One region of the Thermostichus sp. MS-CIW-25 genome, then DNA from elsewhere that is predicted to be linked to it. Evidence: riboswitches for the same ligand, from Rfam matches in the RefSeq annotation. Region 1 holds a riboswitch; each other region holds the start of a gene.
The links. A riboswitch is a leader RNA that binds a small molecule or an ion and turns the genes downstream of it on or off. The one in region 1 is predicted to bind cobalamin.
Positions count from the first base shown of each region.

Region 1 (4,228 bases):
TGCTGCAAAGGCTGCATCCTCCTCCAGGAAAAGGAAAACCAGCCGCCGAATGCCAGGAGTCTGGCCGTAATATAAGGGATTTGCCTCCACAATCAGTTGTTGCCCCTCATCCCACTGCACCAGTCGGTAGGGGCCAGAGCCAATGGGTTTGCGAGCATAATCAGGCCCGTGGGCATGTTGAGGCACGATACCCAAGGTGATGAGGCGGTTGACAAAAGTACTTTGGGGTTTTTGCAGCCGCAGCTCCACCGTATGAGTGTCGATAGCTACTGCTTCCTTTAGGGCGGTTAGGTCGACCAGACCACCACTCCGAGCTGCTTGGTTAAAGGTGTAAGCCACGTCCGCTGCTGTGACAGGTTTTCCATCGGAGAAGACTGCATCCTTTCGTAGGGTTACCGTCCAGGTTAGGCCATCTTGGCTGACAGTGTAGCCAGTCGCCAGGTCGTTTACAATCTCAAGGTTCTCGTCCCGCCGCAGCAGAGTGCTTTGGAACAAAGGCGAACCGTAACGTCCCCAGCCCAGGGTGGGATCAAATCCTTCTTCCCTTTCCCCTCCAATGGCCAGCACGATTTGATCGCTGGATCCTGCTAGCTTTGGATCGAAAGCTGTCCGCTCAGCAGCATTCTGAGCGCATCCAGCCCACATCTGGCTCAGCAAGAAGAGGCCCACAGACCACACAGTTACTTTTAAGCTTGATGCCATAGAAACCCCGATCTGTCGCTTTTTCAGCAAAAAGGAGCAAACCCCCTTGCCTCCTGGACAAGACTTAATGGCAGCTAAGCTATCACTGCCTTATCTTGAGAGCAATGCAGGGGGGGAGGATGCTTAGAGGGTTCCGATGACTTCCTGCAAGACCGCTGGGTGAAAGGTGAGGTCTGGTAGCTCCAAAGGCTGCTGGCTTGGTGATGATTGAAGCACTCTACTCCCGTCTCTGAACTCCGTGATACGATGTAGCTCAGCTATCGGTTCTGACGGGGATCAGCCGCCAGAGGAAACGGGGAAAGAGCAGTGAGAATCTGCCGCTGTCCCGCAGCTGTGATCCGGTTTAGGAGAAGTCCTGCAGCAAATCTCTAGAGTCATTCGCTGCCGATCCAGATCTTGTCCCCCAAAACCGTGTCAGTCAGAATGCCCGCCGATGGTTTTTCTAAACTTCACAACATCTGCGAGGTACAGATGGTAACTGTCTTGGCTTTAGCTCGTTTCTGCTTTCGTTATCCTGAGCATTTTCCCGGCGTTGCTCCCACAAGCTTTCGGTACTCCTCAGCAGTAGAAATAAGTCCAAGAACCCAAGCAAGACTCTGAGCCAGTTGGCCGGGAGAGAGTAAATTTTGGGTGCTGTTGCACCAAGATCTATCAAGATCTACAGCCCGCCTACGCGAAGGAAAGAGTGAGATGTCAGGCTTCCTGACTTCAATCGGTAGGCTGGCAAGTAGCCACTGCGATCGCTGGCTGCGTTGAGTATCTTTATTTGCGCAAAAGGCAGTGTTTTGTTGGGGTTCCAGAGGCAAGAGAGGAACAGCCGGTTTCTTCCTTGGCGGGCGGGATCCCAGTTGAGGGCGAATTGAACGCAGGAAAATTAGAAAACTCAGTATTTGGGATGGCACACAACATGACTGCACAAACCATGACATTGGGGTATGCCCGCATGGGCAAGCGCCGCGAGCTCAAAAAAGCTTTGGAAGGCTTTTGGAGTGGTGCCCTAGGGTCAGAGGCTCTGCTGGCTACCTTTTGGGATTTGGAGACTCAAGCCTGGCAGACTCAGCTACAAGCTGGGATTGATCACATTGCGGTAGGGGATCAGACTCTCTACGACCATGTACTGGACTGGGCCACCTGGCTGGGGCTGATCCCCTCTCGGTTCCGAGGTCTGTCGGGTTTAGACCGCTACTTTGCCATGGCGCGGGGGCGGGAGGGCCTGCCGGCTTTGGAAATGACCAAGTGGTTTGACACCAACTACCACTACTTGGTACCCGAAATTGAGCCGGAAGCCGATCCCAGTCCTAACTTTGGGGATTTTTTGGAAAGAGTTCGGCGGGCCCAAGGGATCCTAGGGGAGCGCACCAGCCCCGTTGTCCTCAGTCCAGTGACTTTGCTCTGCCTTAGCCAGCGATCTGGGGATCTGCGGGCGGACTTGGAAAAGCTCCTTCCTCTGTACCGGGATCTCCTCCAGGAGTTAAAACAGCTGGGGATCCCAGAAGTCCAGATTCACGATCCCATTTTGGTTACCAGCCAGGGAAGTGGCCTGCGGGAAGCTGTGGAAATGAGCTACCGCCAGTTGGCAACCGCCGGGATCCCTGTCCACTTGGTCACCTACTTCGATGACCTGGGGGAGACTTACCCCTGGGTGGTGCAACTGCCGGTGGCCGGCATTAGCCTTGACTTTACCCGTGGCCACACCCTGGATCTGGTAAGAACCTATGGCTTTCCGGCTGACCAGATCCTAGGTGCTGGCGTAGTGGACGCTCGGAATGTCTGGAAGGTTCAGCCTGAGACCGTCTTGGCCAGCCTGCGGGAGCTGCAGGGGGTAGCTCCCAACCTACGGGTGCAGCCTTCCGCTTCGTTGCAATTTGTGCCCCACGACGCTGCTCTGGAAGCCCAGTTGCCGGAACCCCTCAGAAATGTCCTCAGCTTTGCCGAACAGAAGCTGGCCGAAGTAGCTCTCCTGGCGCGAGCCCTCAACGGCGAAGACACTGCTGCCCAGCAGGCGGAAATCCAGCAGCAATGGCAGAGCTTTGCGCAGTTTAGCCCCCCCAACCCCCAAGTGCGCCAGGCTTTGGCCAACCTCAAGCTCCAGGACTTCGAGCGATTCCTGCCCTACGAGCAGCGCCTAAGTCGGCAGGTTCAGCTACCACCTTTGCCCACCACCACCATTGGCTCCTTCCCCCAAACTCCAGAGGTGCGGCAGTGGCGAGCTAAGTACAAAAGAGGGGAGGTTTCGCAGGCGGAGTACGAAGCAGCCATTGACGCTGAGATTGCCAAGTGCATCCGCATTCAAGAAGAGATTGGCCTGGATGTGTTGGTGCATGGGGAATTTGAGCGCACCGACATGGTGGAGTACTTTGCCCAGAAGCTGGAAGGCTTTGCCTTCACTGAACACGGCTGGGTGCAGAGTTACGGCAGCCGCTGCGTGCGCCCTCCCATTCTCTACGGCGACGTGGTTCGCCCCCAACCCATGACAGTGCGGGAATTCCAAGTAGCCCAGTCCCACACCCAAAAGCCGGTGAAAGGCATGCTCACGGGGCCAGTGACTATGCTCAACTGGTCCTTTCCCCGTGTTGATATTCCCCGGCGGGAGCAGGCTTTGCAGATTGCCCTGGCCTTGAGAGCCGAAGTGGCAGATCTGGAAGCGGCTGGAGCGGTGATGGTGCAAGTGGATGAGCCGGCACTGCGGGAGGGGCTACCTCTGAAAAAAGAACGCTGGCCAGAATACCTCAGCTGGGCAGTGGATGCCTTTCGCCTAGCTACCGGCGGGGCCAAGCCGGAAACCCAGATTCACACCCACATGTGCTACTCAGAGTTTGGGGACATTATCGAGCACATTGAGCGGCTGGATGCCGACGTGCTTTCCATTGAAAACAGCCGCAGCAACAACAAAACCCTGCTGCAAATTGCCCAGGCTGGGTATCGTCACCAGGTGGGCAACGGCGTTTACGATGTCCACAGCCCTGCGGTGCCGAGCGTTGAGCAAATCCTGCAGCAGCTGCGCACAGGACTGGCCCACTTGCCTGTGGAGCAAACTTGGGTTAATCCCGATTGTGGCCTCAAGACCCGCCGCTGGGAGGAGGTGATCCCCGCACTGAAAAATATGGTGGCTGCCGCTCATCAGCTAGGGGAGGAGCTTCTGGAAACCCAACCTGAGGGTCTGCGCGAGTAAGGCCCACGACCCGCTGATGTAACTGGTCGGGCTGGCTTGACAAGTCGCCGCGGGCGGTGCCGCTGTTGTGCTGATGCGGCTGGCTTAGGGCCTACGGTCTGCTGATGCAACCGGCAAAGCTGCTCTCCGGGATCTCAAAAAGCTTGTGAAGAGCAAAATAGGGATCCCGGCAGCCCTCAGCGCAGATCATACAGGCGCCCTCCCTCCATGCGCACCACCCGGTGGCCGGCCCGCTCCACCAGATAGGGGTCATGGCTGGTCATGATGACGGTCACCCCAAAGGAATTGAGCCGCTCCAAAATCTGGAGAACCAAGAGGGAGTTTTCCGGATCTAGGTTTCCTGTTGGCTCGTCC
Region 1 is NZ_JBSSCS010000022.1:39,420-43,647, forward strand. Features, by position in the region: gene ACVWZ1_RS09220 (ABC transporter substrate-binding protein) at 1-702, opposite strand, end outside; cobalamin riboswitch at 947-1,151, shown strand; gene metE (5-methyltetrahydropteroyltriglutamate--homocysteine S-methyltransferase) at 1,610-3,874, shown strand; gene ACVWZ1_RS09230 (cell division ATP-binding protein FtsE) at 4,051-4,228, opposite strand, start outside.

Region 2 (4,228 bases), on a different contig from region 1:
TCTTGGAGTTCCAGTTCTATTTTCAGAGTGGCGACCTGCATCTGGAGTTGGCGAAGTTTTTGGTTGAGCTCTGGCTCTGGTGTGGGTTTTGCCGACTCAGGGCTTGGGGAAGAAGGTGATGACAATTCTTGTAGGGGCTGCAACTGTTGGGCCTTGGCCTGCGAAGCTTGATCCTGGTGCTGCTCGCCCTGCAGTCTTACTTGAGTGTGTTCGCTTACTTCGGTTTCAGTTTCCGTCTGCTGCTCAGCTTGATCAAGAATTTGTCGATCGCGGATCTGGGTTTGAGGATCCTCGTCAACCGACTGCAAAGGGAGAGAATCCTCCTCGGGTTGCCGAGGGTTGCCGCCATAATCGGCGGGATCAAAGGGAGATAGGGTCGCCACCAGCGATTCTCGAAAGTCGCTCCAGGAAGCCGATTGCAGACCCATCTGAACCACCCGCCAGGCCCCATAGGAGGCCCCAGCGGCAGCCAGGATCCCAGGGATCCCGGCCAGGGAGAGGGAAACCTTGGGCAGGGTGGGCAAGATCTGATCCAACAGCCCCACCACCAGGGCGAAAACAAAGATCCCGCTCCCCGCGGCAGCGGCACCTGAAACCCAAGAGGAGCGGGAGAGCATCATCGTTTTTTCGTCATCACAACCGCTAGAGCGGGAAAACCAGGTTCAAAAATGGCCTGTCTGCACTCAGTCTATCCCGCCAGCAGCCTCTGTTTCCCTCTTAGGGCACCTGCCAAGCCCGTTGGTGGTAGCCCTCTAATTGGGCCCAGGGATCCCCAGCCGCTGCGTGGGTATGGCCGTGGTCGTGGTGAGGGTGGGAATGAGGATGGTGATGGGATCCGTGCCCGTGATGGTGGTCATGAGGCTCGTGAGGGTGGTGATGGCTGGATCCAGCTCCAACCTCTGCGCTCACGGCCAGGCGAAACTTGCACAGGTGGCAGTTCATTTGGGTTTGGCCCTGTAGGGCTTCCTGCTCCAGTTGCTGCAGGCTGTGCAGCACCGTATCCACAAGGCCCAATTCCGGCAGCATCAGCCAGTCGATTTCCGGCTGTCGTTGTCGTTGTTTCTCCACTGCCGCCTCGATTTTTTTCACCAACACCCCCGTAAACAGAAAGTAGGGCAGCACGATCACCCGACGCGGCTGCCAGGACGAGGCCCGCTCCAACCCCACAGGCAGGCGGGGATGGGTAATGCCGATAAAGCAGGTCTCCACAGCGGCAAACCCGGATCCTTCCCAAAGCAGCCGAGCCAGTTTACAGGCTTCGGCATTGGCCTCAGGATCGCTGGAGCCGCGACCCACAAATAGGAGCACGGTTTCTGCCTCTGGGATCCGCTGCGGTTGGGCGGCCATCAAAGCGGCCAATCGGTCTCGCAGCAGTTGCAGGATCTCGATGCGGATCCCCAGCGGCCCACCGTAACGAATGCGCAACTGGGGATAGAGGGCCTGCAGGCGATCCAGTTCCATCGTCACATCGAACTTGTTGTGGCGGGCCCCAAACAGCAACAGCGGCAGGGCCACGATCTCCTGCCACCCTTGGGCCAAGCACTGCTCTACCCCCTGGGCAATGGTTGGCTGGGTCAGCTCCAGAAAGCAAGGGATCACCGGTCGATGGGGAGTGAGGGATTGGTAGACTTGGGCCAACTCCAGAAAGGCTTGCCGCCCTTCAGGGTCGCGGGATCCGTGGCCGATAAGCAATAGGGGCAATGAAGGAGAAGCAAGCTGCCCAACCGAAAGGGGAGGGGAAACACTGAGGGTATTCAACACAAAAAACTCCGTTCCTTGTGAATCGCAAGGGGTACAGGACAACGGCAGGTGGGTGTTCTGGCTGAGGGAGGGATCCCATCACAGTTGCGTCACAGTGGCGGACTTGCACCGCGCTTTCCCCAGTCTGCCTGAGCTTTTTAGGTTAGCTTGCCTCTTGCCATTCACCAAGCTCCCGGGGGGGATGTTCTTGTCTGCCAGAAGATAGCCCTGAGGCATGAGCGGTACGGCAGACTCATGCTCAAAGGGCAGCAAAACTGTTGCCGCGCTAATCCCCCTTGCCCCTGGGAGAGGGCCTAACGCCGGCCCGCTGGTCTGGGGGGCTGAAAGTGTCGCAGGCGCAGGGCATTGGCGACCACCGAAACGGAACTCAGGGCCATGGCTGCCCCCGCCAGCATGGGGTTGAGCAACCAGCCTGTAAAGGGATAGAGCGCCCCAGCGGCAATCGGGATCCCGAGCGTATTGTAGATAAAGGCGAAGAAGAGGTTCTGGCGGATGTTGTTGAGGGTGGCCCGGCTGAGTTGAATGGCTGTGGCGACTCCCCGCAGATCCCCCGACATGAGGGTAATATCGCTGGCGGCCATCGCCACATCCGTACCTGTACCAATGGCGATCCCCACATCGGCTTCTGCCAGAGCCGGAGCATCGTTAATGCCATCTCCCACCATCGCCACCCGGTGTCGAGGTTGTCTGAAGCTGCGAATGTAAGCGGCCTTCTGATCCGGACGGACTTGGGCAATTACCCGCTGAATGCCTGCTTGCCGAGCAACCGCTTGGGCCGTGGTGGGGTTATCCCCGGTTAGCAGGATCACCTCTAGGCCCATCTGTTGCAGGTGTTGCACTGCCTCAGGAGAGGTGGGTTTGAGCGGATCGGCAATGGCCAACAGCCCCACCAGGCTCTGGGATTGGGCTACGCCGATCACCGTTTTGCCCTGGCTTTCCCAATTCTGAACCCGCTCTGACCAAGAGGGATCCCAGGGGATCCCCATCTCCTGTAGCCAGCTCAGCCGACCGATGCGGATCCACTGGTCTTCCACCCAGGCTTCTGCCCCACTGCCTACCCTTGCCTGAAAATGCTGGGCAGGAGGGATGGCAATTTTTTCCGCTTCGGCTTTCTGCACCACCGCCTGGGCCAAAGGGTGTTCCGAGTGCCGCTCTACTGCCGCTGCCAGGCGCAACACCGTCAGGGGAGAGGAGCCATTAGCCCAAATATCGGTGACGGTAGGGCGACCTTCGGTCAGGGTGCCGGTTTTGTCCAAGACCACCGTGCGCAAGTGGTGGGCCAATTCCAGGCTGTCGGCACTTTTCACCAGGATCCCCAATTCCGCCCCTCGTCCCGTGGCCACCAGGATCGAGGTGGGGGTTGCCAACCCCAGCGCACAAGGGCAGGCGATGATCAGCACCCCAATCGTGTTCACCAAGGCCAGCGTCAGGTTGTCCGCCAACACCCACCAGAGCACGAAAGTTAGAACTGCCACCCCGATCACTGCCGGCACAAACCAGGAGGTGACCCGATCCGCCACCTGTTGAATTGGGGCTTTGGATCCCTGAGCTTCCTGCACCAGGCGCACGATCTGGGCCAGAACCGTGTCTTTGCCCACCCGCCGCGCTTCCATCACAAAGCTGCCCGTCCGATTCAGCGTTGCCCCAATCACCTCATCCCCCGCCGATTTGACAACAGGCAGGCTCTCGCCGGTCACCATGGACTCGTCGAGGGTGGAGGATCCCTCTAGAATGACCCCATCCACCGGCACCTTCTCTCCGGGGCGCACTCGGATCCGATCCCCCACCTGCACTTCCCGAATCGGAATATCCTGCTCCACCCCATGGCGGATTACCCTTGCCGTTTTCGGTTGCAGCCCGATCAGCTTGCGAATGGCTTCGGAGGTTTGCCCCTTAGCCCGTTGCTCCATCCACTTACCCACCAGGATCAAGGTGGTGACCACCGCCGACACTTCGTAATACACATCGGGATGCAGTCCCTGCCGATGGAAAGAGTCGGGGAAAACCGTTGGGAAAATGGAATAGAAGAAAGCCGCGCTCGTCCCCAAGGCCACCAGCGTGTTCATATCCGCTGAACGCCGTTGCCAAGCAGCCCAGGCTCCCCGGTAAAAATGCCTGCCCACCCAAAACTGCACCGGAGCCGTCAGCAGCAACTGCAACCCAGGATTGTGCAGCCACATGGGAAAGCCCGGGATTTCCATTCCCAGCATCATCGGCAGGGATCCGATCACCAGCACCGTGCTGATGCCCACCCCCATCGCCACCTTCAGCTTCAATTCCCGTTCTGCGGCCCGTTGGGCGATCCGCTCTGGGTCTGTCGGATCGTCCAGTTGCCAATCCTCTTGGATGAGGCGCGCCCGATACCCCACCCGCTCCACCGCCCGAATCAACGCCTGCGGATCCACCAGCCGGGGATCCCCTTTGACGGTGGCCTGCTCACTGGCAAAATTCACGGATCCGGAGGATA
Region 2 is NZ_JBSSCS010000008.1:57,013-61,240, forward strand. Features, by position in the region: gene ACVWZ1_RS04905 (hypothetical protein) at 1-620, opposite strand, end outside; gene ACVWZ1_RS04910 (sirohydrochlorin chelatase) at 718-1,761, opposite strand; cobalamin riboswitch at 1,792-1,927, opposite strand; gene ACVWZ1_RS04915 (heavy metal translocating P-type ATPase) at 2,055-4,228, opposite strand, start outside.
Region 2: it holds a riboswitch for cobalamin, as region 1 does, so the genes downstream of both, ACVWZ1_RS04910 (sirohydrochlorin chelatase) here and metE (5-methyltetrahydropteroyltriglutamate--homocysteine S-methyltransferase) in region 1, are expected to answer to the same signal.

Region 3 (4,228 bases), on a different contig from region 1:
TCTGGATGTGACGTTGGGAGGGGGTGGGCACAGCTTGGCGCTGCTGCGGGGGGGAGCTGCCCGAGTGGTGGGGTTGGATCGGGATCCGGCGGCTCTGCAGGCGGCGCAAGCGCGTTTTGCAGCAGAAGGGATCCCCGGCAGCCGCATCCAACTGTGGCACCTCAATTTTGCCGATTTCGATCTGCAGCAGCATGGCTTTCGGGATGAGCAGGGGCAGGGGATTCCCTTCGATGGCATCGTGGCCGACTTGGGGGTGAGTTCGCCGCAACTGGACTGCCCTGAGCGGGGATTTAGCTTTCGCGGAGAGGGGCCGCTGGATATGCGCATGGATCCCAGTGCCGCTCAGGAAACCGCTGCCGATTGGGTTAATCATCGCCCGGTCGAAGAGTTGATCGAGATTTTCACCCGTTACGGCGAAGAGCGATTTGCCCGCCGCATTGCCCATCACATCGAGCAGGCTCGTCCCCTCGCCACAACCACTCAGTTGGCCCAGGTGGTTTGGCAGGCAGTACCTCCGGCAGCTCGGCGAGGCCGCATCCACCCGGCCACCCGCGTCTTTCAGGCGTTGCGCATTGCCGTGAACCGAGAACTGGAGGCTTTAGAAACCTTGCTGGCCCAAGCCCCCACTTGGCTGAAACCCGGCGGCAGGTTGGCCGTGATCAGCTTCCATAGCCTTGAAGATCGCTTGGTGAAATGGGCCTTCCGCAGGGATCCCCGTTGGCAGGTGCTCACCCCCAGGCCCTTGTCCCCTTCCGAACTGGAACGGCAACGTAATCCACGGGCCCGCTCTGCCAAACTGCGAGTGGCTGCCCGCAGCAGTCAGATGTAGGTTTAGGTTGGTTCTCCCGCTCTCAAGAGATCGGCTACCGTGAAGCGGACAGCTGTCCTGCTGAGGCCGGGAATCGGGAGAAGGGGGTTGCTGTTGGGGGGCGCGGGGAACTAGGGTGAAGCGGAACCGGCAGTCCTGCACCGTCGGATCCCTTGGTGTGTGTGAGGTTAAGCCCCATGGTTAGCCAGCCTTTGAACGCAGGTCTTGATCGTCCCAAAAACCCTCGTCGCCACAGACGGTCTTCTGCTCTGAGCCGACCCCTCTCCGGTACAGTTCAGGCCAGCCGCACCCAGCCTTTGGATTTGAAGTTGAAATCAGCCCATCCTCGCAGCCGACATTCGGCTTGGGCAGAACACCTAGCTTGGTGGAAGCAGATCTCCACAGGGATGGCTATCCTCTCTGGGGTTTCAGTGTTAAGCCTTTACAGTTGGACTGTGCATACCCAAAGCCGGTGGAGCCAGCGTTACCAGGTGTGGCAGCAGATGCAGCGCAACGAACGACAGTTTCTGCTGACTCAGGAATCCATCGCCAATTCTCTGCGGGAAATTGCCGACCGCTCCGAAATGGTGCCGCTGGTACCGGATCGGATGATTGAGGTGCCGATTGCCTCTTCCGGCCAAGTTGAGCCGGATCCAGCCCACCAGGCAACGGCTTTGCCAGAAAGAGCGCTCCGCGCCGCTCACGCGACCGAAAAAGCCCCTCTTTTCTATCCGGTTGGGTACTAATTCATACGGATCCCGCCCATGACGGCTAGGCCAGCGTCCCCATCTTGCTTTCCCAAAAGCTGTGGGTCTTGTGAAGTCTCAGCGTATCTGATACATTTACGCTGAACACTGCTGAACATCACTGTTCAACTATGCAGCGATAGCATTCTGTTTGTTTCCAACCAGAATGGCGGTATCCCGCAAAGCTTTGAGTAGAATACCCAAAGCGCAGTTTCCGTGTCGTCTTACTACCAATTTTCTGCTTTGCTTTGGCTACCATGTTGGCAGACTCGAAAGTAAACAGAAAGATCAACTGGTAGTAATCCGTACTGAACATATTATACATTATTTTCAGTATAGTTGAGCTTATTATTGACTAGAGTCATGCTCTGTTCTCTAAAAGGCTAAGGGATCCCTGGGCCTCGCGATCTGGAGTAGCAGCGGGCTATCCTTCAACTGCTTACAAAGCAGTGAAGAAATCTGGCCTAAATGGGATGTGGCCCATCCGAAGCCCTGGGATTGCCGTTGGGATCCCGTTCACCCCTGGGGATGACATCCCCCCTGGCAGGATAGGAACTCCAGAGCAGGGGATGTATGATGCCTAGCACGGCTTTTTCGGAGCAATCGCAGAGAAAGCTGTACCGACAGGTTGTCCTGGGGATCAGCCAGGGCATGTAAAGGGGAAAGTCCGGTGCAAATCCGGCGCTGTGCCGCAACTGTGATGGGCTTGGGCTAGACCCATGCCCTCAGTCAGGATGCCCGCCTGCGGTTTTGGCTCGCATTTCTTCCGCGTCGCACGGAATCAGGAGCTTTAGGAAAATGAATCCCATTCTAGGTCTCAGCCTGGCGCTGGGGGGCTTTGTTTTGGGGATCCCAGCGTGGGCGCAGCCGGCAGCTTCCCCGCCCTCAGCTCAAGAGGTTTTGGAAACCGGCGTTAGCGCCGAGATTTTAAATCAACCCGTCACCACGCCTTTTCGTCGCCCCGGCTTGCTGCGGGATTCTTCCCGCCCGGTTTACGTCATTACCCGCCAGCAAATTCGAGAGCAAGGGGCAAGAACCGTTCAGGAGGCCCTGCGCTACCTGCCCGGGATCCTCAGCGACGGCACGGCGGGAACCCAGTTGGGAGCCCTTAGCTCCCAGTTTATGCGGGGAGGACGAACGGCCCAGGTGTTGGTGCTCTTGGATGGCCGCCCCATTAACGACCTGGGCTTTTTTGGCGGGTTCGATCTGTCTCAGATCACTACAGATGTGGTCGAGCGTATTGAGATCTCTCCAGGTGGGGGCTCCACCTTATACGGCTCCGATGCCGTTGGCGGGGTCATCAACATCGTGACGCTGGATCCAAAGCCGGGATCCGAGACCGTGCTGGAAGCGGCTATCGGCAGCTACGGCCTCAACGAGCAAGGGATCCAAAACCGCGGCCAGGTGCAGGATCTGGGCTGGGTGGTCAGCTATCGCCGTCTGCAGAGCAACAACGACTTTCCCTTTGAAATTAGGCGTTTGGGCAAAGCCGGCAGGCGGGAAAACTCGGCGGTGGAGTACCACAACCTACAAGCCAAGCTCACCTGGCAATTGGCAGAAGGCCAAGTCCTAACCGGAAATGCCCTTTATCTCAACAAAGCGTTTCAGGTGCCTGGCAGCACCGAGTTTCCCTCCCCCGATGCAGTGCAAAACACCAACGACCTGCTGTTAGATCTCAGTTGGCTGTGGAATCAAGAGAAGGGATCCCTGCAAGCTAGGGTATTTTTTGACGACCTCAACTATCGCTTCAGCGCCCCACAAAGCCAGGGATCCCGGGATGAGATCCTGCGAACGGGGTGGGGATCCCAACTGCAATACACCTGGAAGGCTGCTGAAAACCTGGAGCTTACTCTAGGAGCAGACTACCGATCCATTTCAGCTCGCAACACCACCTTCTCCTTTGCCAGGGGATCCACCAATGTCAACTACGACAATACCGTGAACCAAGGGGCCCTCTTTGCCCGCCTGGATTACAAGCCACAGCCCAACTTTTATCTCAACTTAGGTGTTCGCCAAGATTCGAGCAATCTGGTCAACGGTTCGGCCACCTCTCCTGCCGCAGGGATCCGCTGGGTTTTGGCAGAAGGCACCACCCTGAGGGCCAATTATGCCGGCAGCTTTCGCACCCCCTTGATCTCAAACTTATTCTTTCGTTTGCGGGGCTTTTTTGAAGTCGACGGCAACCCCAATTTGCGCCCGGAGCGGGGAGAGAGTTTTGACATTGGCCTGGATCAGGCTTTGGGAGATTTTGGCCTACTGCGCTTGACCTTTGCCCATAACCGCATCCGCGATGGCATTACCTTTGTCAGCACTGGCCCGCGCAGGGGAACCTACGAAAACATTGAGCTCGTGGAATACACGGGCTTGGAAGCAGCCCTGGATTTGCGATTGGGGGAAAACTGGACTCTTTTTGCCAACTACACCCTGAACGATCCCATCATCCGCTCGGCGCTGGATCCCAAAGCGGTTGGCAAACAGCTAGCCTTCGTGGGAGCAGACAGCTTCAACCTGGGCCTGAGCTACCGCGATGCAGAGGATCGGTATGCCTCAGTTTTCCTGCATCACATTGGCACTTTCTTTACCAACAACGCCAATACCCAATCTCTGCCCGGCTACACCAACCTGGCTCTGCGGGGAGGGATCCCAGTAGCAGAAAATCTCGCTCTCGAGGTGG
Region 3 is NZ_JBSSCS010000005.1:71,030-75,257, reverse strand. Features, by position in the region: gene rsmH (16S rRNA (cytosine(1402)-N(4))-methyltransferase RsmH) at 1-829, shown strand, start outside; gene ACVWZ1_RS03420 (hypothetical protein) at 1,006-1,554, shown strand; partial or broken gene ACVWZ1_RS03415 (hypothetical protein) at 1,684-1,867, opposite strand; cobalamin riboswitch at 2,163-2,314, shown strand; gene ACVWZ1_RS03410 (TonB-dependent receptor plug domain-containing protein) at 2,353-4,228, shown strand, end outside.
Region 3: it holds a riboswitch for cobalamin, as region 1 does, so the genes downstream of both, ACVWZ1_RS03410 (TonB-dependent receptor plug domain-containing protein) here and metE (5-methyltetrahydropteroyltriglutamate--homocysteine S-methyltransferase) in region 1, are expected to answer to the same signal.